Regions from separate parts of the Methylobacterium nigriterrae genome, predicted to be linked through region 1. Evidence: predicted binding sites of a transcription regulator. Region 1 holds the regulator's gene; each other region holds the start of a gene.
The links. Region 1 encodes LexA, which represses DNA repair genes until DNA is damaged. Its sites were predicted from a motif close to TGTTCNNNNTGTGTTCNG; they were not measured.
Positions count from the first base shown of each region.

Region 2: a site for LexA is predicted at 2,225-2,242, ahead of WDW90_RS06190 (putative DNA modification/repair radical SAM protein). Genes of this name have one in related genera too.
Region 3: a site for LexA is predicted at 2,656-2,673, ahead of dinB (DNA polymerase IV). Genes of this name have one in related genera too.
Region 4: a site for LexA is predicted at 4,119-4,136, ahead of WDW90_RS04790 (trna delta -isopentenylpyrophosphate transferase). Genes of this name have one in related genera too.

Region 1 covers NZ_JBAWTG010000008.1:8,467-14,080, forward strand. Annotated here, with positions in the region: gene WDW90_RS07070 (ComEC/Rec2 family competence protein) at 1-1,316, shown strand, start outside; gene lexA (transcriptional repressor LexA) at 1,310-2,038, opposite strand; gene WDW90_RS07080 (hypothetical protein) at 2,335-2,625, shown strand; gene WDW90_RS07085 (DUF4399 domain-containing protein) at 2,729-3,616, opposite strand; gene WDW90_RS07090 (SUMF1/EgtB/PvdO family nonheme iron enzyme) at 3,997-5,614, shown strand, end outside.
Region 2 covers NZ_JBAWTG010000006.1:70,232-75,845, reverse strand. Annotated here, with positions in the region: gene WDW90_RS06195 (UdgX family uracil-DNA binding protein) at 1-889, opposite strand, end outside; gene WDW90_RS06190 (putative DNA modification/repair radical SAM protein) at 996-2,207, opposite strand; gene WDW90_RS06185 (OsmC family protein) at 2,362-2,793, opposite strand; gene WDW90_RS06180 (RecX family transcriptional regulator) at 2,898-3,497, opposite strand; gene WDW90_RS06175 (TAXI family TRAP transporter solute-binding subunit) at 3,590-5,011, shown strand; gene WDW90_RS06170 (sensor histidine kinase) at 5,017-5,614, opposite strand, start outside.
Region 3 covers NZ_JBAWTG010000040.1:338-5,951, reverse strand. Annotated here, with positions in the region: gene WDW90_RS19845 (hypothetical protein) at 1-92, opposite strand, end outside; gene WDW90_RS19840 (DUF6894 family protein) at 250-510, opposite strand; gene WDW90_RS19835 (DUF6489 family protein) at 905-1,162, opposite strand; gene WDW90_RS19830 (dimethylmenaquinone methyltransferase) at 1,357-2,520, opposite strand; gene dinB (DNA polymerase IV) at 2,701-3,819, shown strand; gene WDW90_RS19820 (hypothetical protein) at 3,922-4,206, shown strand; gene WDW90_RS19815 (HamA C-terminal domain-containing protein) at 4,686-5,582, shown strand; gene WDW90_RS41245 (hypothetical protein) at 5,579-5,614, shown strand, end outside.
Region 4 covers NZ_JBAWTG010000004.1:165,092-170,705, forward strand. Annotated here, with positions in the region: gene gyrA (DNA gyrase subunit A) at 1-912, opposite strand, end outside; gene recD2 (SF1B family DNA helicase RecD2) at 1,167-3,392, opposite strand; gene WDW90_RS04790 (trna delta -isopentenylpyrophosphate transferase) at 3,433-4,110, opposite strand; gene ssb (single-stranded DNA-binding protein) at 4,414-4,959, opposite strand; gene WDW90_RS04800 (NADP-dependent oxidoreductase) at 5,176-5,614, opposite strand, start outside.

The sequences.
Region 1 (5,614 bases):
TCCTAGCCCTCCGTCTGCCGATCAAGAAGATCGCCGCCGGCTTCGCAATGGTCGGGGTGACCGCCTACTGCGCCTTTTCCGGTTGGGATATCGCCGCCGAGCGGTCACTGATCATGACCTTGATCATGCTCGGAGCGATCCTGGTCGACAGGCCAGCGCTCAGCATGCGCAATCTCGCACTCGCGGCAATCGTGGCCCTGGCGCGCGAGCCGGAGGGCTTGCTCGGACCAAGCTTCCAGATGTCGTTCGGCGCCGTCGCCGGCCTGATTGCCTGCTCGCGCTGGCTCGATGGGCGCCTGTTCCGGCGGGAGGGTGCCGGAGCGATCGGCCGAGCCATCGCCGTTGTGGCGTCCGCCGTGGTGGGTACGCTGCTCACCACGCTTGTCGCGCAGATCGCGACGGCTCCCTTCGCGACGTATCACTTCCAGACGATCCAGCCCTTTGGCCTGGTGGGCAATGCACTCACGCTGCCGCTCGTGTCGCTCGCCGTCATGCCCGCCGCCGTGATCGGCATCCTCGCCTATCCCCTCGCGCTCGATCAGCCGGTGTGGTGGCTGATGGGGCTCGCCGTGCGCGGCATGCTGTCGATCTCGACCTGGATCGGCGGTTTCGGTCAAGCCAACTTGGTGGTGCCCGCTTTCGGTACGGGTGCCATGGCGCTTCTCGCCGCCGGCCTCTTGCTGGCGACCCTGCCGGTCTCTCGATTGCGCTGGCTTGCTGTGCTCCCGGTAATGATCGGACTGGGCTTCGCCGCAAGTCCACAACGCTTCGATATCTTCATCGACCGCGACGGGAGCGGCGCGGCCGTCCGGGACCGCTCGGGACGCCTTGTCGTCCTCGGCCGACCCCCACCGTTTGTTCTGGAACAATGGTTGAAGGCCGATGGCGACGCCCGCAAGCCGGACGATTTGGCGCGAGGCGAATCCTGCGATCGACTCGGGTGTACGAGACGGACGGCCGACGGCCGACAGGTCGCATGGCTGCGGGACAAGCGCGGTTTCCCGGAAGACTGCGCCCGCGCCGACATCCTGATCACGACCCGAACGGCGCCGGCGGCCTGTGCTGCCAGCCTCGTGATCGACAGGGCCTATCTCGAACGCTTCGGGGCCACTGCGATCCGCTTCACCGCGAGCGGCCCAATCATCTCCCATGCGAGGCCGGCGAACGCATCGCTGCCATGGCGCTCCGGTCACCGGACAGGTCTCGAACAGAAGGCGTCCGTTCAGCTCAGGCTAACCAAGTCGCCCAGTCGACAAGCGGAGGATCCTGACGAGGCGGATGCAAGTACCGACAACCGCCCCGAAACCGTTCAGTAGCGCCGGACGAGACTCACAAGCCGACCTTGGATTTGAACGCGGTCCGGACCGAGGACACGCGTCTCGTAAGCCGGGTTGGCCGCCTCCAGCGCAATCGACGAGCCGCGTCGCCGAAGACGCTTCAAGGTCGCCTCCTCATCGTCGATCAGGGCCACGATGATGTCGCCCGTGTTCGCCGTATCCTGCTTGCGGATCACCACGAGATCGCCGTCCAGGATCCCGGCCTCGATCATCGAGTCGCCGCGGACTTCGAGAGCATAGTGCTCGCCGCCTGCCAGGAAGTCGGGCGACATCGTGATGGAGTGGCTCTGGTTCTGAATTGCCGAGATCGGCGTGCCCGCCGCGATGCGGCCCATCACCGGGATCGTCATGGCGCGACCGTTCTCGTCCGTCGCCTGCGTCATGGGGGTCTTGACGGACGGAATCTTCGCCCGACCACCCTCGACCACGCTCGGCGTGAATCGGCGAACCTCGCCGTTGCCGGCGCCGGCATTCGCACCTGAGAGACTCTCGGGCATCCGGATGACCTCGATCGCTCGCGCGCGATTGGGCAGGCGCCGGAGGAATCCCCGCTCCTCCAAAGCCGTGATCAGTCGATGGATGCCGGATTTCGACTTCAGATCGAGCGCGTCCTTCATCTCATCGAAGGAGGGGGGTACGCCGCTTTCCCGCATGCGCTGCTGGATGAAACGGAGCAGATCCAGCTGTTTACGCGTCAGCATTCCGCAGACTCATCGCTCAAGACGAGCGCCGGCATCGACGCTCGCGGAAACAAACCGCGAACACGTTAAACGTTCCACAAGTGTTCTGCAAGGGTTCGCCGTGGTGGAGGTGTCATCACCTCACGGTGCCCCTGCGCCGATACTCCGACCCGTCGATGGTCCGCCGAAACGTGATGCCAAGTCGTGCATGGGCACGGAGCCTTTAAAGAGCGCTATAGCCCCGCGGCCTAAGTGCTGCAGCGTGTCGCTCGGCAGCCGCATCCTGCTTCGAAGCAGAGAAATTCCCGTAAAAGAGTGTGATCAAGATCACATTCGGGATTTTGGTGGAAGCATACGATGATTTGAGAGCACGTTCAGCCTCTCGCATCGATGCAAGAACTTCGGCGTTCATCGTTCGAAATCAGGAGCATTATATGATCAAATTCGGCATGATTGCGGTTGCACTGACGATCGCTACGACGCTCATATGGCTGGCCTTGATGCCGCAGCCTTCTGTGCCTCAGGGCAGGGCGTCTGCAGGGATCGACATTCAGGAACTGACACGGCACACGCAAGCCACCACCAACTCGGCCTACGATGCCTTCTGATGGCCATCTGGCCGCGTTCGATCTTCAGCGAGGAAGGAGCAACCCAAGCTCAAAGGCTGGCCGCTGTTGCGCACAACGATGCCCGCGGGCGACCTTGGACAGACTATCGCCCGCGTGCGTGCCGCGCGCGTGGGCGCCGCCCGCTCTTGGTGACCAGCACCTTTATCGGCTCGGACATAATCGGCGGATTGTGCGGCACGTGGTCGGTATCCGCTAGCACGAGTTGGAGCGTGTGGGTGCCGAGCGGGAGCGTCACCTGAGCTTCGGTCTGCCCGAGCCCGAAATGCAAATGATTGAAATCATTCGGAATGCGTTCATCCGGCGAGCGCAGAGGCGCGTCGATCAGCAGATGGTGATGGCCGGTGTTCGCCTTGTCGAAGCCCGCTGGCGCCACGCCCATTCCGACGAGGCCGAACCGGATCGTTGTCTTGCGCGAGACCACTGCGCCGTTGTGAGGCTGCACGAAATAGACACGTGCTCCAGGGGGCGATGATCTCCGCACCGTCGGGGCCGCCGCTGCGGCCGCGCCCGCCGGCGCCTCGACGACCCGGACTTTCACGACGTCCGAGGCGACGGGCGGGTTGTGCGGGATATGATCCTTGTCGGCCAGCAGCAATTGCAGCGTGTGCTCGCCGGGCGGCAGGTCGATCTCCGCCTCGGTCTGGCCGGCTCCGAAATGCAGGTGATTGAAGTCGTTCGGAATCGGCCTGTCGACCGGCGGCATCGCAACGTCGATCAGCAGATGGTGGTGGCCCGAGTTGATGCGGTCCGATCCAGCCGGCGCCACGCCCATGTTCCGTAGCCCGAATCGAATCATCGCCTTGCGGGGCAGGACCGCGCCATCCTTGATGTCGATGAAATAGACGGCCGCGCCGGGCGCCGCCGGCGTCGGCCCGGCCTTGGTCTCCTGCGCGACGGCCGCTCCGGTGATCAGGAGCAGCGGAGCCGCGAGGCCGCAGCACCGGTGGACCCATCCCGATGACGCTCCCATCACATTCCTCCCGCTGCCAAGCATAGCATTGCGAAATGCCAATAGGCGCACGTTCCGTGGCCGCACGCCGAGCCGGAAAAAAGGCGTAGGACCCTCTAAAAAGAGCAATCTCCATACCCAAAAAGTTGTAATTACTGGCGATGGGCGCGTACCCAGAATACCAATACCCGTCGAACAGGCTACCGTAGCTCTATGCCCGGCGATTCGTCACGTTAGAATCGGTGGTCTCGGTGAGATGGATGATCCTCAGGCCGCCCCCGATGATAGGATTGATGTCCAAGAGATTTTGCCCTACGGCCGCCAGAAAATCCGACGCTCGGAGCGACGGTCGAGGCGCGCGCGACGCGACGGTTCGTCCTGCGGCTCGGAGAGCCCGGACCATGCTTGTCCGGTTGGCGTTGATCGCCGTCACCCTGCTGCTCGCCGACTTGGCTTCCGCGCAGGGAACCACGGGCACGGCACGGCGGTTCGCCCTGCTCATCGCGAACGTCCGTTATCCAGACGCCAATGTTCCACTGCCGACGGTGGGCAAGGACGCGCGATCCCTTGCCGATGAATTGCGGCGCAATGATTTCGACGTGGAGTTGCGCGAGAACCTGACGCGGGAGGATGCACAGAGCGCACTGGATGCCTTCTACGCAAAGATCAATGCTGGATCGGCGGCGCTCTTCTATTTCGGCGGCTTCGGGATCCAGGTCGGGCGCCAGAGCTACCTCCTCCCGGTCAATGCGCAGATCTGGTCGGAGACCGAGACGCGCCGCGACAGCATCAACCTCGATACCGTGCTCACGGAGATGAATCGCCGTGGCGCCCAGGTGAAGATCGCGATCGTCGACGCTGCCCGATCGAATCCTTACGAGCGCCGTTTCCGTGCCTCGTCCGCGGGTCTTGCGCCCGTCGATGCACCCGAGGGAACCCTCGTCCTCCTCGCAGCGCCTCCCGGCAAGGTGGTGCGGGACGGAAGCGGAGACCTGAGCCTCTTCATGGGTGAGTTGCTCAAGGAACTGCGCACGCCCAACCTCACGGCGGAAGAGGCCTTCGCCCATACGCGGATGGGCGTTTCGCGTGCGTCGAACGCTGAGCAGGTCCCCTGGGTGGCATCCTCCCTCATGGAGGAGTTCCATTTTTCCAAGCCGACCGCCGCTGGCATCCCGTCATCACCCGGCCCGGTGGTGCGGGCGCCCGACGATGCCGCGCAGCCGCGCACCGGGCGCCAGCGCGCTCCCGCCGCAGCACCCGCCCAGCAATCATCGGCCTCTCCAATCGTGGCTCCGAGTCCGCCGCCGACACCGCCCGCACCGGCGCAGCCGCAACTGGCCGCGCTGCCGCCACCGGCACCCGTTCCTCCGGCCGCTTCGCAGACGGGGCAGTCTTTTCGGGACTGTGGCGACTGTCCCGAGATGGTTGTGCTGCCCGCGGGCTCCTTCGAGATGGGGTCCAGCGCGGCGCCCTTCGAACGCCCGGTCCACCGCGTCACCATCGCGAAGCCCTTCGCGATCGCGCGCTACGAGACGACAGTCGACGAGTGGAATCGCTGTGTCGAGAGCGGCGCCTGCAAGTTCCGGCCGCCAGAGGCTGGTCCCGGTTCGGGCAACAAGCCCGTGACGAACGTCAGTTGGTACGATGCCAAGGATTATGCCGGCTGGCTCTCTGCCAAGACCCATCAGACCTACCGCCTGCCGACCGAGGCGGAATGGGAATATGCAGCCCATGGCGGAACGGGATCAGCCTTTGCCTGGGGACCGCAGGTCGGCGTTGCGAAGGCGAATTGCCGAGACTGCCGTCCGGGCACCAGCCCCCAGATCCTCGAAGCCGGGCATTTCCCACCGAATGGATACGGACTGTTCGACCTCGCCGGGAATGCCGCGGAATGGGTCGAGGATTGCTGGAACGACGATTACCGCGGAGCTCCCCAGGACGGAAAGGCATGGATGCGCGGCAATTGCAGTCAGCGGGTGCTGCGCGGCGGGTCCTTCGACAGCGCGGCGAGCTACGTCA
Region 2 (5,614 bases), on a different contig from region 1:
TCGCGCCCGGCACTAGCGGCTGCGAGCGGCGGATGATGGCGTTGAGCGCCTCGAGGCTCTTCGGGTCCTGGTCCGCCATGGCGGCGACCGCCCGGGCGGGCTCTCGCTTGACGGGCATCTGCGGCTCCCTCTCGATCATGGCGGCGGTGCGGGCCGAGGCCTGGCGGATCAGAGCGGGGATCGCGGCGGTCTCGGGCATGTTGTGCCAGTACTTCCTCGGCATCTCCGCCCGCATGGCGCGCAGGTTCGTGCGCGCCGGGTTGAAGGTGCTCTCGTAATAGCCCTGCCAGCCGGCCTCGAAGCCGTCGCCCGGCGGCACCTCCTCGCGCCGGCCCGGCGGGCCGAAGCGGAGGGCCGCGCCGTCCCAGATCGCCGAGCCCTCCGGCGTCAGGATGGTCCAGCGCAGGGCGCGGAAGCGCTCGACGAAGAAGGGGGCCGCGGCCTCGAGGATGTGGTGCTCCGGCTCGAACCACGCGACGAAGCGCTCGGTTCCGTCCTCGGCCGTCCGGCGGAAGCGCAGGAAGGCGTGCATCTTGTGCAGGTCGCGCCCGACCGCCTTGCGCATGCCGTTCAGGCGGTGGACGAGCGGGTCGCTCGCGACGTCGGGCAGGTGCCGCTCGCCCGCCAGGATGCGCCAGATCAGGGCGTAGAGCAGGGCGTAGCGCTCGGGATCGCGGTGGGGCACCACCATCGGGATCAGCGCCGCCGCGGCCCGCGGCAGCGCGACGGGGGCATCCGACGCCGCGGGCGCCCCGGCGCCGAACAGGCCGGGCGATTCGCCGCTCACGAAGACCGCTCCCTCCGGCGGCACGCCCTCGGCCACGAGGCCGCGCACGGCCGCGCGGAACCCGTCGAGGTCGGCGCCGGGGCGAAGGCGAATGGTCCGCAGGCTCGTCCCGCCGGGTTTCGAAGCCTGGGCCGCCTCTTCGGTCCGGAAGAGGTCGAATCCGCGAAGCGGACCCGAGGGCGCGCGCCGCGTCTCCGGCCCGCCCATCTCAGAACAGGCTCAGCTGCGCGGCGGGCTCGGCGAGCCGGGCGCGCAGGTCGAGGCGATCGGTCAGATGGGTCGGGCGCCAATCCGCCGCGATCAGGAAGGGCCGCGCCCGCCTCAGCCCCGAGGTCAGGCGGGCGACGTCGTCGAGGCGAAGCGTCGCGTGGCGGCGCGCCGTGACGATCCTGTCCACCGCCCGGGCGCCGAGGCCCGGCACCCGCAGCAGCATCTCCCGGTCGGCCCCGTTGACGTCGACGGGGAAGCGGTGGCGGTTCTTGAGGGCCCAGGCGAGCTTCGGGTCGACGTCGAGGGCGAACATTCCGCCCTCGGTCGCCTCGGCCACGTCGTCGGGGGAAAACGCGTAGTACCGGATCAGCCAGTCCGCCTGGTAGAGCCGGTGCTCGCGCTGGAGCGGCGGCGCCTTCAGCGGCAGGATGGTCGACCCGTCGGGGATCGGGCTGAAGGCCGAGTAGTAGACGCGCTTCAGGCCGAAGGTGCCGTAGAGATGCGCGCTCTTGCGGATCAGGGCCTCGTCGGAGGTCGCGTCCGCCCCCACGATCACCTGCGTCGACTGGCCGGCCGGCGAGAAGCGGCGGCGCTCGGCCTTCGCCTCGGCGATGCGGCTGCCGATCTGCTCCATCGCGTCATGGATCGCGGCGCCGTCCTTCTCGGGCGCCAGGCGCTCCAGGCTCGCCTCGGTGGGCAGCTCGAGGTTGATCGAGAGGCGGTCGGCGTAGAGGCCCGCCTCCTCGATCAGCCAGGGGCTCGCCTCGGGGATCGACTTCAGGTGGATGTAGCCGCGGAAGCCGTGCTCGCGGCGCAGCGTCCTGGCGACGCGGGTCAGGAGCTCCATCGTGTGGTCGGGCGACCTGATGATGCCGGAGGAGAGGAACAATCCTTCGATGTAGTTGCGCTTGTAGAACTCCACCGTGAGCGTCACCACCTCGTCGACCGAGAACTTTGCCCGCCTGACGTTCGAGGAGCGGCGGTTCACGCAGTAGGCGCAGTCGAACAGGCAGTAGTTCGTGAGCAGGATCTTCAGGAGCGAGATGCAGCGCCCGTCCGGCGTGTAGGCGTGGCAGATGCCGGCGCCCGTCGTCGAGCCGAGGCCGTCCTTGCCGGCGGCCCGCTTCGGGGCTCCCGAGGAGGCGCAGGAGGCATCGTACTTCGCGGCATCGGCCAGGATGCGCAGCTTCTTGGCGAGCGTCTCGTCCATCGCGGGAAGATGCCGCTCGTTCGTGGTTTGTTCAAGTAGCGTGGGCGTCTCGTCCCGCGCCGTGGCGCCGCAGCCATGGCAAGCGCGTGCCCCCTCCCCTCGGCCGGCACAAGCCCCGAGATCTGCGGGGAGGAGGGCTGCGTCGGTGCTTGCCCTACCCCTGCTTCAGGGTCGCCTTGAGCGTGATCTCGGCGTTGAGCACCTTCGAGATCGGGCAGCCGGTCTCGGCGGCGTGGGCGAGCGCGTCGAACTTCGCCTGGTCGATCCCCGGAATCGTGGCCGTCAGCGTCAGGGCCGACTTCGTCACCTTGAAGCCGGCGCCGTCCTTCTCCAGCGTCACGACGGATTCCGTCGTCATCTCGGTGGCGGCGAGGCCCGCTTCCTGGAGCTGGAAGGCGAGCGCCATGGTGAAGCAGCCCGCATGCGCGGCCGCGATCAGCTCCTCGGGGTTGGTGCCGGGCCCATCCTCGAAGCGGGTGTTGAAGCCGTAGGGCTGGTCCGACAGCACGCCGGACTGCGTGGTGATGCGGCCCTTCCCGTCCTTGCCGTTGCCCTGCCAGACGGCGTGCGCCTTGCGGTTGATCATCGCGACCCATCCTGTCGGCACGGGCGCCGGCGCGGGTTGCGCGGCCTGATCCCGGAGCCATCCCCGAGGTGGAGCGGGCGGCTCCGAAATCCAGCGCATCGGCCTCAGGGTTCGTCGGGGATGTCCTCGGCATCGACCGTGCGGCGGGCGAGGTCGTAGGGGAAGCCGGCCCGCGCCAGGGCGGCGAGGTCGCGGTCGCGGTGCGCGGCGCGGATGTCGGGCCGGCGCCAGGGGCCGAGGCGCCGCCGCCTGGCATAGGCCCGGGCCGCCGCTTCCTCCAGGCCGTCCGCCTCGCCCTCGGGGGCGGCCTCGCGCTCGGCCTCCATGGCGGCCGCGATCGCCTCGCGGGAGACGCCCTTGGCGGCGAGCTTGGCCGAGGCGCCGCGGGCCGAGCTGCCGCGGCGGCGGAGCGTGGCGAGGCGGGCGGCGGCGAAGCGGTCGTCGTCGACGAGGCCGCTGCGCACGGCCCGCGCCACGGTCTCCTCGACCAACGGCCAGAAGGCTTCCGCCGCCTCGCCGCGGGCGCGCGCCCGCTTCTCGACGCGCCGCCGCAGGGTCCGGCGCAGCATCTCGGTCGAGGCGCTGTAGCGCTCGAGATAGTGCAGGGCCGCGCGCTCGAGATACGCCGCCGTCACCGGCGGCGCGGGTCTTGCCTGTGCGACATTTGCCGCACCGGACGGGTCTGCAACGTTTCGGACGGCCATCAGTTCTTCACGATCTGGACAGGTTTACGCTCCATGAATCCGGGATGGAACCTACGCAACGCCGCAGGGGCGGCGACAGGAACGGCACCCGCATGCCGACCATCCTCTTGAGACGCGAGTGGCTCCTCGTCCTGCTCGCCCTCGGGCTCGCCGCCACCGCGGCGGCCGTCGTCTACCTGTCGCGCCCGACCACGCTGACCGTCGCGGTCGGCCCCCGCGACGGCGCCGAAGCCGCCCTGATGGAGACCTACGCCAGCGCGCTCGCCCGCGGACGCGAGGACGTGCGCCTCAAGCTCGTGCCCTACGACGACGTGCGCGACAGCGCCAAGGCCCTGCAGGACAACAAGGCCGACCTCGCGGTGGTGCGGCCCGACGTCCTCCTGCCGGAGAACGGCCTGACGCTCGCGATCCTGCACGACGAGGCACTGGTCATCGCCGCGCCCGACGCCGCCGAGATCGACAGCTTCCCCGACCTCGCGCGCAAGCGTCTCGGCATCGTGGTGCGCCACAGTGCCGACCTGCCCTTCCTCAACAACCTCCTGGCCTTCTACGACCTGGCAACCGCGTCGCCCGAGGAAGCGGCCGGCGATGTGGCCGCCGGCCGGGTCGCGCTGGTGAACCTGAAGCCCGGCGAGGTGACCGCGGCGATCGCCGAGAAGCGGGTCGACGCGGTCGCGGTCATCGCCAACCCCGCCTCCAAGGCCGCCGTCGCCACCGTACGGGCGGTCGAGCTCGGCGCGCCGGACAGGAAGATCGACCTCGTGGCCGTGCCGGACAGCGAGGCGATCCTGACGCGCTTCCCCGAGCTGCAATCGGTCACGATTCCCGCCGGCACCTTCGGCGGCCGCCCGAAGCGCCCCGAGGAGGAGATCAAGACGGTCGGCGCTTCCTACCGGCTGATGGCACGCGGCTCGATCAGCCGCGTCGCGGTGGCGTCGGCGACGCAGCACCTGTTCGAGTGGCGCTCGAAGCTCGCCGCGGCAGCGCCCATCGCCAAGCTGATGAAGGCGCCGGAATTCGACACGACGGTCGCGGCGACCTCCGCACGGCTCCCGAACCACCCCGGCGCGGTCGATTATTTCGAGCGCGAGCAACAGACCTTCCTCGACCGCTACGAGGATTACATCTACCTGTTCGCCTTCTTCGGCGGCACGATCGGCTCCGGCATCGCCTGGATCGGCCAGCGCCTCGCCCGCAAGCGGCGCGAGCGCATCGATGTGGTGCTCGACCGCCTCCTCGACATCCTGCGCGAGGTGCGGGGCGCCACGTGCCGGCAGGAACTCGACGCCCTCGCCACCGAGACGGACGAGCTCGTCGCCGACGTGGTGCGGTATGCCCGCGAGCGCACCATCGACAATCGGACGGTGAGTGCCCTGATCCTCGCCATCGACGGGGTCCACGCGGCAGTCGGCGACGCCCGCCGCCAGCTCGGCGCCGCCGAGCACGAGACCCGCGCCGGCGCCCGCGCCCGCACGGCCCGCCTCTTGGCGCTGCGCGTGCCGGCGGCGGAGTAGGCCCTCTACGCCGCGTCCCCCTCCTGCCGCAGGGGCAGGCGGACCTCGAAGCGCGTGCCCTGCCCGAGCGTGGAGCGCAGCGCGATGTGCCCCTCCAGAGCGCGGACCAGGGCGCGGACATGGGCGAGGCCGATTCCCTCGCCAGGCTGATCCTGCCGTCCGGAGCGGCGGAACAGCTCGAAGACCCGGCCATGATCGGCCTCGGCGATGCCCCGGCCGTTGTCGCTCACCGTGTAGACAGCGAAGGCGCCGGCCACCGAGCCCGCCACCGCGATCCGGCCGGGCCGACCCGGATCGAGATACTTGATCGCGTTGTCGAGGAGATTGCCGAAGATCTGCTCGACGGCGAGGCGGTCGGCCGAGATGTCGGGCAGCAGCCCGATCTCGACGCTGGCCCCGGCGCGCTCGGCCTGATGGCGCTGCGTGTCGGCGAGGCCGCGCAGGAGCGCGCCCATGTCGAGGTGCTCGGGGTGGAACTGGCGCTTGCCCTCCCGCGACAGGCGCAGGATCGCCGTGATCAGCCCGTCCATCTTGGACACGGCCGCCTTGATGAAGCCGAGGGACTCGGCGAAGTCGCCGTCGAGGCTTTCGCCCTGCGGATGC
Region 3 (5,614 bases), on a different contig from region 1:
AACAGGAGGCCGCCGAAGGGCAGTCCCAGGATCAGCGAGACGACGACCCTGTGGAAGACGGACGCCCAATCGTTGGGGACAGGCTCGGCCAAGGTTCACGTCATCCGGCGGACGGGGAGCATCGATCCGGACGACTTAGCGCGCGGTGCGGGCGGATGTCGACGCCGATTCCGAGCCTGTCTCGAAGCGCCCGCCGTACCGCCTCAGCCGGGCAAGGCCTCGCGTCATCGGACGTTCGGCGACGGGCCCTTAGGCGGCCTCGGCCTGTCCCTCCCCGGCATGCCACGCCGTCGTGAGGCCGAGCGAGGCCGTCATGACGACCCGGTCCTCGTCGTCGCGCACGATGATGCGGAGCTTCTGGCCGACGTAGCGCTGGGGCTGATCGGCCGCGATCTCGCACAGCGCCCGGAGCGCCTCGTCGGAAATCGCTGCCCGATCGGCACAATCCACCCCCTCGCCGTCATAAGCGGACAGCCGAGGATCATGCACGTCAAAGAAGTACCGCGCCATCGAATAAAACCCTAAGAACAGTTAAAGCTGAGGAATTGACGGCCTGCGAACGCCCCAAGAATCACCTCGCAGCCCGGCTAGGTAAGCAGCAGGACACAATAAATCAACGACTATACAACGTACGCGTTAGTACGGTCCCGAGCCTGCGAGTATCGCCTGCAATTTTGAGCATAGGCACGACTACTCTCTTTTGCTCAGCGCTGCCAGTCGTTTAGCCGGCACGTCGCGGCACGGCACCCGCCGGAAGACGCCCTCGGCCTGTACCAAAGTACATGTTGCCCGCGACATCGAAGCCTGCCGTGTGTCTCAGCGCACTCGCCTATAACGAGATGCTTTTAGGAAAATCCCCTTCTGGTTGTATTTCTGCGAAGCGGCCCGCACGACGCGCGGCGCCTTACTGGCCCGGCGGCTTTCCGCCCCCGAAGCCCTGACGGAACAGGTTCAGGAACAGTTCCTGCGCCTGCTCCGCGCCGCGCGGTGTCAGGGACATCCAGCTCTTGAGAAGGGCCTCGGGCGAGAAGCGATCGAGGTCGGCGAGCATGCGCCGCTCCATCTCCGCCAGAACGGCCGCCTGCATCGGCTGGACGTCCGGGAGACCGAAGAACTGCCGCGCCTCCAGGGGCGTGCAGTCGACTTCCACGGTGACCTTCATGGCAATGGACCTCCCTGCGGCCGTGATGCGCTCTCGGCAGCGCCGCCTGCCCGGTCCGGCCGTTCCGGGCTCTGATCTGCTGGAGAAGGGCTGCGGCCGCGTCAAGGGAGCGGGGTGCGCAGCCCTCGGGAAGGCCCCCTCCCCGGCAAACGCCGCGCGGATGCGGCCGGCCGGTCGCCTCGGTCGCCGCGGCCCTATCCCTTCCAGTTCTTCAGGGCCGCGAAGGGGCTGGCGGCCGGGTCCGGCGGTGGCGGGTTCAGGACCGGCTCGACCTGCGCGACGGCGTCGGCGAGCGAGACGGCCGAGCCGCCGGGCAGCTTGCCGCCGGCCGCGTCCTTGTGGCCGCCGCCGCGGAAGCGGCGGGCGCCCTCGAGGGCCGTCTCGTCATTCGACCGGAAGGAGAGCGTGCCGACCCGCTGCACGTTGACGACGCGACGCGCCCGGCCGCCCGCCATGACGAGGTCCGACACCCGCTGGAAGGTGCCGGAATCGAGCCCGAACGACAGGAGCGTCCCGTCCGAGAGCCGATGGAACAGGTCGTCCGAGCGGGCGAGCGCCCGGGCGACCCGCATGCGGGTCGTGAGCGCCGGGTCGTCCTCGGGATCGCCCGCCATCAGCGCGTCGACGAGGCCGAGCCGGATGGCGCCGACCCGCGCCTCGACCGCCGCCGGCGTCGCGCCCTCGCGCAGGAGCGCGGCGACCGCCACCAGGAGATCGCCGACGAAGCGGTCGTGCCAGGGATGGCCGAGGGGGACGAGGGTGGCGACGTTGTCCCAGAACACCTCGTCGAGGGCGAGGCCCCCCGCGAAGGCGTCCCGCTCCTTCTTCCAGAGGTCGAGGGCGTCGACCGCCCCGACGAGGGTCCGCAGGTCGCGGTCGAGATCGGCCCCGGCCTCGCGCGTCGCGAACAGCGCCCGGTGCTCGTAGGCCATCCGGGTCGCGCAGCGGTCCTGGTCGATCAGCACGGTGATGTCGGCATCCCCGAGATCGAAGCGGCGCAGGCCGGCGATCCCGGCATCGGGCGAGGGTTCGAGGCCCTGCACGCCGAGCTGATCGATCGAGGAGGCGTGGTGGTCGAGCACGATCAGGCGATGGCGCGCGCCCGCCTCCCGGCGGCGGTTCAGGGCGGCGAAGCTCTTGATGAACTTCACGGAAACCGCCTCGAGCCCGAGATCGGTCATGATCAGCGCCTCCGGCTCGCGGGCCCGGTCGAGGCGCTTCAGCTCCGCCTCGACCAGCGGGCCGACATCGGAGTAGCGCGGGATGTGGATGATCCGGGCGACCTCCGTGAAGGCGCCGACGACGGTCGAGGCGCCGTAGCCGTCGAGGTCGTGGTGGGTGAGCTGGGTGACGATCACGATTGGGTCCTCGGGGGGTCGGGGGCCGGGGCCTTATGGGGCAGCCCGCTCCCGACGGCGAGTCCGGGCGGCCGGCGGAACGGCGGTGGATCGCCGGCCGGGCGGGGTTGACCGCCGCCTCGGGAGGTTGAATGTCGGAACATTCCATGAACGCGAAGGCATGATACGGCAGGGCGCGCCATGACACCGGACCAACCTCCGGACCCACCCCCCGGCCGCGCCCCGGCCGCGCTTCTCCGCAAGGTCATCCATATCGACATGGACGCGTTCTACGCCTCGGTCGAGCAGCGGGACGACCCAGGGTTGCGCGGCCGGCCGATCGCGGTCGGCGGCTCGCGCGAGCGCGGCGTGGTGGCGGCGGCGAGCTACGAGGCGCGGGCCTACGGGGTGCGCTCGGCCATGCCCTCCCTCACCGCCCGCCGGCTCTGCCCCGACCTCGTCTTCGTGAAGCCCCGCTTCGACGTCTACCGGGCGATCTCGGAGGAGATCCGGGCGGTTTTCGCCGAGCATACCGAGGTGATCGAGCCGGTCGCCCTCGACGAGGCCTATCTCGACGTCACCGAGAACCTGCAGGGGCTTCCCACCGCCACCGCGGTGGCCCGGGCCATCCGGGCCGCCATCCGGGCGCGCACGGGGCTCGTGGCCTCGGCGGGGGTCTCCTACAACAAGTTCCTGGCCAAGGTGGCGTCCGACTTCCGCAAGCCCGACGCGCTCTTCGTGATCACCCCGGCGATGGGCCCGGCCTTCGTGGAGGCGCTGGCGATCGGCCGCTTCCACGGGGTCGGCCCGGTCACCGAGGCGCGGATGAAGGGGCTCGGCATCCTCACGGGCCGCGACCTCAAGGCGCGCTCGCTCGAGGAGCTCGCCGCCCATTTCGGGAGCGCGGGCGCCTATTACCACGCGGTCGCCCGCGGCATCGACGAGCGCCCGGTGCGGGCCCACCGGGTCCGCAAGTCGATCGGCGCCGAGACCACCTTCGCGGACGACGCGACCGACTACGAGACCCTGGCCGCGCGCCTCTCGCCCCTGCTCGACAAGGTCTGGGCGGCCTGCCTCGCCCGGGAGATGAGCGGGCGCACCGTGACCCTCAAGGTGAAGTTCTCGGATTTCGAGCAGATCACCCGGGCCCGCTCCCTCACCGCCCCGGTCGCCGACCGCGACGGCCTGGAGCGGATCGGCCTCGCGATCCTGCGCGACGTCTTTCCCCTGCGCCGGAGCGTGCGCCTCATCGGGATCTCGCTCTCGGCGCTGCATCACGGCCCGGCCGAGGCGCCGCGGCAGCTCGGGCTGGCGATCTGACGGCGCGCGATCGCGGCGGGCGGCGGAACGGCGCCCGGAAGGCCCGCGTTGGCGTGGTCCATGAGGGGGGACATGCCAGAAGAGCCACCAAGGAGAGCCACCATGAAGGCCCTGACCCTCGCCCTCGCCGGCACCCTCGTCCTCGGCACGGCCGCCCTCGCGGCCGAGGGCGGATCCTCCGGATCCGGCACGAGCCGCTCCGGCACCGTCAACAGCACCGGCCCGAACGATGCGGGCTCGGGCTCCTCGCCGGGCGCTGCCGGCAGCGGCCCCTCGACCGGCGGGATGAGCCGCTCGGGCACCGCCAACAGCACCGGCGCGACCGACGCGGGCTCGGGCGCCTCGCCGGGCGCCAAGGGCAAGGGCCACGGCTCCGGCGCGCACTAGATCAGGCTGCGTCTCGACCGGATCGGTCAGAACGCAGACAACATGATCGATCGAGCGAGCGAGAGCATGCTTGGAGCGAAAAGCCGTTGCCGCTGTCGCGCAGCATGCTCCGAAGGCTCGGCGGGTCCCCGCCCGGGAGGGCCCGCGGCCCTCCCGTCGCCGCGGGCCTCAGGTGTGGATCACCTTTCCGTGTTTCACTCCAAGGTCCAAGACCCTTTGAGACCAGCGTAACATGGCGGGGAAATCCCCTCTGCTGTTACGCACAAGGTTGTCACATTGGAGCGTCACCCCACGGTGCACCCTGATGGGGCAGTCGCCGGTAGCGCAGCCGTCTGAGAAAGAGGCGCCAGATGGTGTGAGCGCTATAACCGGTCAGTGTCTCCCCTGACTCTCTCCCATTAAATACGGCTTCGCGGTGTGTTGGAGAAACGCCTCACCAGCCCGAAAGCTTTACAACCTGTGCCTGCGACGCCATTGTCGTGACGCTGCGTAAACCCCAGAGGAATGGCCCAAAAGCAGTGGCACCCGTCCCGGAAAGCATCCCAATACCGACCCGCCTTCTGCAACGGATTTGCGGTTCAGACTCCGACCCCGTCGCGATCGCCTTGTGCCCCGATTTTGAGCGGGGAAACTGGCGCTACAAGCGTCTTGCTGATCACGTGTTCGATTGGCTTCCAGATGTTGCTCTGCGGCCTAAAGAGCGGCTTGCAATGCTCCACGAGCCTCATAAGACGCTTGCGCAATCTTGTAGGAGACTCTTTGATACGGGTGAACCGGACAAGCGAGGAGAAGTAGGCGAAATATTACTTCACGCAGTTTGCAGGCAAGAATTTAATACGACACCGATAGTCGCTCGCTTATTTTATAAGATGAGAACTAACGACAGTGTCACAAGCGTTGACGTTGTTCATATATTGCATAATGAGCATTCTGACGAGTTGGAGTTATGGCTGGGAGAGGCGAAGCTCTATTCCGATCTAAATGACGCTCGCTATAAAGCCTTAAAGAGCATTGAGCCACTTTGGAGCGATGACTTTCTTCAAGAAATGAAAGCGCTGGTAGGGCCTAAGATTGAGGCAACCGAAAGTTATGCGGAAGCGCTTACGTGGCTTTTTGCGGACGAAACTTCGCTCGATCGCATCGTTGAGAGATTAGTTATCCCGATTTGCATTGCTTGTGACTATCCAGCGACGTTTAGAACGAATTCCAGAACTGAATCCTATATTTCGGAAATTAATAGAGAGCTAATAAGCTTGCAATCATACTTTCGATCTCGTATTCCAATCAATGTTAAAGTCGTATGTATATTTGTTCCTATGGACGATAAGGAAAAAGTCGAGCAAGCCGTTAATAACAAGGTGCAAGCTTTTCTATGAACTACCACGAGATGCGGGACCGAATTACTGAA
Region 4 (5,614 bases), on a different contig from region 1:
TTCGTCGCGCAGGTCCGAGATGCCCTCGACGCGCTTCTCCTTCACGAGCTCGGCGATCTTCTCGATCAGCGTCGCCTTGTTCACCTGATAGGGGATCTCGGTGAAGATCAGCGCCTCGCGCTCCTTGCGCAGCTCCTCGACGTGCGACTTCGCCCGCATGATGATGGAGCCGCGGCCCGTGGAGTAGGCCTGGCGCGTGCCGGCCCGCCCGAGGATGAGGCCGCCCGTCGGGAAGTCGGGGCCCGGGACGATCTCGTTGAGACCCTCGACCGTGATGCCCGGATCGTCGACCAGCGCCACGCAGGCGTCGATCAGCTCGCCGAGATTGTGCGGCGGGATGTTGGTCGCCATGCCGACCGCGATGCCGCCCGCGCCGTTGACGAGCAGGTTCGGGAAGCGGGCCGGCAGGACCGTCGGCTCCTCGCGCGACTCGTCGTAGTTCGGGCCGAAGTCGACGGTGTTCTTGTCGATGTCCGTCAGGAGCGCGGTGGCGGGCTTGGCGAGCCGCGACTCGGTGTAGCGCATGGCCGCCGGCGGGTCGCCGTCGACCGAGCCGAAATTGCCCTGCCCGTCGATGAGCATGAGGCGCATCGAGAAGTCCTGCGCCATGCGCACGAGGGCGTCGTAGATCGATTGGTCGCCGTGCGGGTGGTAGAGACCGATCACGTCGCCGACGATGCGGGCCGACTTCACGTATTTGCGCTCGGGCAGGTGACCCGATTCGTAGGCCGAGAACAGGATGCGCCGGTGCACCGGCTTCAAGCCGTCGCGCGCGTCGGGCAGCGCCCGGCTCACGATCACGCTCATGGCGTAATCGAGGTAGGAGCGGCGCATCTCGTCGGTGATGGAAACGGGCTTGATGTCGGTGGCGGGCGGGCGGGCGCCGGCACCCTGATCGGTGTTGTCTGCCAAGATCTTCTTCCGTCTCGCGAACCCCGGATCGGGGCCGCCTGCCAGTGCCGCGGCGCCTCGCGGGAGGACCCGCGTCCCGGCGCTTCCGGGCCTTCGGGAATACGAATGATATCAGGTGGTTAATTAATCATCATGGAGCCCGCGCGCAAGGCGCGTGGGGCTCCCCCGCCGACCCGGATCGGGCCCGGCCGATCCGGGCGAGCAAGCCCGTTCCCGGGCAGGGCCGAGATCTGCGGGAGAGACGGGAAGGCCGGTCACCCCAGCCGCAGGTCCCCCTCCCCCGCCTCGAGCCACGCCCTCAGCTTGGTGAAGCGGGCCCGCGCCCGGGTGGCCCGCACGGCCATCGCGATGGCCTTGCGCTGGCCGACCAGCACCACGAGCCGACGTCCGCGCGTCACCCCCGTGTAGAGGAGGTTGCGGGCGAGCATCGTCCAGTGCTGGGTGGTCACGGGAATGACGACGGCCGGGTATTCCGAGCCCTGGCTCTTGTGAATCGTGGTGGCGAAGGCCGGGACCAGCGTGTCGAGCTCGGCGAAGGGGTACTCGACCGCGCGGCCCTCGAAGTCGACGCGCAGCGTTCCCTCCTCCGCGTCGATGCCCGTCACCCGGCCGAGATCGCCGTTGAAGACCTCGCGGTCGTAATCGTTCTGCGTCTCCATCACCCGGTCGCCGGGGGCGAAGCGCCAGCCGAAGCGCTCGACCTGCGCGGGCGGGTCGGGGTTCAGAACCTGCTGCAATTCGTGGTTCAGGTTGCGCGACCCGAGCGAGCCCCGGAGCATCGGCGTCAGCACCTGGACCTCGCGCGCCGGGTCGAGGCCGAAGCGCGCGGGGATGCGCCGCGTCACCACTTCGACGAGCTTGGCGACGCCCTCCTCGGGATCGTCGATCTCGACGCAGTAGAAGTCGCTCGCCTCGCCCCGGCGGGGCCATTCCGGCATCTCCCCGCGGTTGATGCGGTGGGCATTGACCACGATCCGGCTCTCGGCCGCCTGCCGGAACACCTCCGTCAGGCGCGCCACCGGAATGCGCCCCGAGGCGATGATGTCGGCGAGCACCTGCCCCGGGCCCACCGAGGGAAGCTGGTCGACGTCGCCGACGAGGAGAAGCGAGGCCGCCTCCGGCACCGCCTTGAGGAGCGCGTTCATCAGCGGCACGTCGACCATCGAGGTCTCGTCGATGACGAGGAAGTCGCAGGCGAGCGGGTTCTCGGCGTTGCGGGCGAAGCCGCCGTTGCGCGGGTCGACCTCCAGCAGCCGGTGGATGGTCCTGGCCTCGAGCCCGGTCTGCTCGCTCATGCGCTTGGCCGCCCGGCCCGTGGGCGCGGCCAGCAGCACACGCACGTCCTTGGCGGTGAGGATGCGCAGGATCGAGTCGAGGGTCGAGGTCTTGCCGACGCCGGGACCGCCGGTGACGACCGCGAGCTTGGAGGCGAGCACCAGCCGCACCGCCTCGCCTTGCGAGGGCGAGAGGGTCTTGCCGGTGCGCGCCTCGACCCAGGGCAGCGCCCGGTCGAGGTCGATCCCGCCCCAGCTCGGCTTGCCCGCCGCGCGGGTCAGCAGCCGCTCCGCGATGCTGCGCTCGGCCCCGTGCAACCCTCGGAGGAACAGGCACGGCTCGCCGTCGAGATCGTCGGCGATCACCTCCTCGCCCGAGCGCAGGGCGCCCGCCACCGCGAGGCGCACCGCGTCGGCATCGACCTCGAGGAGCTTGACGGCGAGCCGCGTCAGCTGCCCGGCCGGCAGCCCGCAATGGCCCTCGTCCATGGCTGTCTGAAGGGCGAAGGAGATGCCGGCGGCGAGGCGCTGGGGCGCGTGCTTCTCGAGGCCGAGCCGCATCGCGATGGCATCCGCCGTGCGGAAGCCGATGCCCCGGATGTCGCGGGCGAGCCGGTAAGGGTCCTCGGTCATCACCGCGACCGATTCGTGGCCGTAGGTGCGGAAGATGCGCACGGCGCGCGCCGTGCCGACCCCGTGGGCGTGCAGGAAGATCATGATCTCCCGCACGGCCTTCTGCTCGGCCCAGCCGCGCACGATCCGCTCGGCGCGCTTGCGGCCGATCCCGGGCACCTCGGTGAGGCGCTCGGGCTCGGCCTCGATGATCTCGAAGGTGCCCTCCCCGAACAGCTCGACGATGGCCTTGGCCATGGCGGGCCCGATGCCCCGCATCTGCCCGCTCGCGAGGTAGCGCTCGATGCCCTCGACGCCGGTCGGCGGCGTCGCCTTCAGGGAGAGCGCCTTGAACTGCAGCCCGTGGGCGCGGTCCGAGACCCAGTGGCCGGTGGCGGTGATCCACTCGCCCGCCCCGATCGCGGGGGCGTGGCCGACCAGGGGGACGAGGTCGCGCCTGCCCCGCACACCGACCTTCAGCACGCAGAAGCCGGTCTCGGCATTGTGGAAGGTCACGCGCTCGACCGTGCCGGCCAGGACCTCCGCGGGCGCGCCCGCGCCACCGTCACGCCCGAGATCCTGAGGCCGAACCATGCGGTTCACGATACCACCTCAGGGCGTATCTGCATCCGCTTCACGCGGCGCGGCTGCGGCCCTTCCGGCCGGGCCAGCCGAGCGCCACGAGGCGGGCCTTGGCGTAGTCGCGCACCTCGTCGCGGGTGCCGGGCGGCATGCGGTTGAGGGTGGATTGCGTCTCGGTGTCGAGCATCAGGTCGGTGACGGCGTTGACGCTGGACGCCTCGTCGATGCGCCGCTTCAGGTCGCCCTCGGCCTCCGTCACCTCGTCGAAGGGATCGGACGCCTCGAAGTCCTCGTCGACCGCGTGGATCGCGGCCAAGTGGCCCTGGCGGAACTCGTCGGCCTCCTCCTCGGAATAGACAAGCCCGTGCAGCTCGATCAGCTTGAGGATGACCCGGTCCTTCCCCCGCTTCTCGGCCATGGCGTAGACGTAGGCCGCCTGCTTGCCGGAGACCCGGTAGTTCACGTTGACGAGCGCCTCGCCGAGCGACCACTCGACCCGCTCGGTCCCGGGCTTCGCGCCGGGCAGGCGCCCGCTCACCAGGATCACGGCCTCGTCGCGCTCCGCCCGGATGATGGTCGGCGGCTCGAACACGATGCCGGCCTGCGCGGCGATGCGCTCGAGCGTCTTGTGGTAGATCACGGCCGTGCCCTGCACGCGCCAGACATTGCCCGCGAAGGGTTCGCCGTAGCGCACGAGGATGTCGGCGATCTGCTTGTCGGCGGTCCGCATGACGTCTCCGTTCGCTGTTTGTTCTAGTTACGATATGTAGTGAGTGTTCGGTTGCCCGCAAGGGTTGCAAGGGCGCTCGGCCAAGGGCGTGATCCGGGGCGGCCAATGGGCGAGGCGGGGAGATCGAGGCGCCCTCTCGCCCGGTCCGCCGAATTCGTCTCGGTCTCGCCCGGACGAGTGGGGGGCGTGGATCGCGCTCCCGGAGCATTCTCCGTGACTCCCGGATCACGGAGAATGCTCCAAGCCATTGATCTGGCGCGCTTTCTGATCGCCGAACCGGCGGCCACCTCGGCGAAAAATGCTCTAGAACGGGATGTCGTCGTCGAGGTCGTAATTCGGCTTCGAGCCGCCGCCGCCGCCGGAGGAAGCCGGGCGCCGCTCGCCGCCGGAGCGGCCGCCGCCGTAATCGCCGCCCCGCGAGCCGCCACCGCCGAAGTCGCCGCCGCGGCTGATCTGGCCGCCGCCCTCGTCGTCGGCGCCCATCTCGGAGCCGCCGCCACGCCCGTCGAGGATCGTCAGCTCGCCGCGGAAGCGCTGCAGCACCACCTCGGTCGTGTACTTCTCGACGCCCGAATTGTCCGTCCACTTGCGCGTCTGGAGCTGGCCCTCGACGTAGACCTTCGAGCCCTTGCGCAGGTACTGCTCCGCCACGCGGGCGAGGTTCTCGTTGTAGATCACGACCGAGTGCCACTCGGTCTTCTCCTTGCGCTCGCCCGACATCTTGTCCTTCCAGGATTCCGACGTCGCGAGGCGCAGGTTCACCACGGGGTCGCCCGAGGCGAGGCGGCGCGTCTCGGGATCGCGCCCGAGATTGCCCACCAGGATCACCTTGTTCACGCTGCCCGCCATCGCTCTCTCCTTGCTGCCGATCTCACAGGGCCGTCATCCGAACGCGTGCGCCCATCCCGATGTTCTGGGCTCGGGGCAGCCGGCCGGCAATCCGCCGGCCGCGCATGTCCCCCGAAAACACATGAGGGGAGAACACATGCCGGATTCCGTCATTGTTCTATCTTTGTTCTAGTCGGGCCGCAAGCGCCGCGCAGGCCCCGCCCGGATCCCTGCCGCTCACGCGACCCGGACGACGAGCTTGCCGAAGTTGCGCCCCTGCAGCATCCCGATGAAGGCCTCGGGCGCGTTCTCCAGCCCCTCGACGATGTCCTCGCGGTACGTCACGCGTCCCGCCTTGAGCCAGGCGCCGACCTCGCGCCCGAAGGCGGCGGCCTGATCGGCGAAGTCCCAGACGATGAAGCCCTGCAGGTGCAGGCGCCGCGTCAGGATCGCGCGCATCAGGACGGGCGTGCGGTCGGGCCCCGGCGGCAGCTCGGTCGCGTTGTAGCCGGCCACGAGCCCGCAGACCGGCACGCGCGCGAAGTCGTTGAGGAGCGGCAGCACCGCCTCGAAGACGGCCCCGCCGACATTCTCGAAATAGACGTCGATCCCGTTCGGGCAGGCCGCCGCCAGGGCGCCGGGCAGGTCCTCGCCGCGATGGTCGACGGCGGCGTCG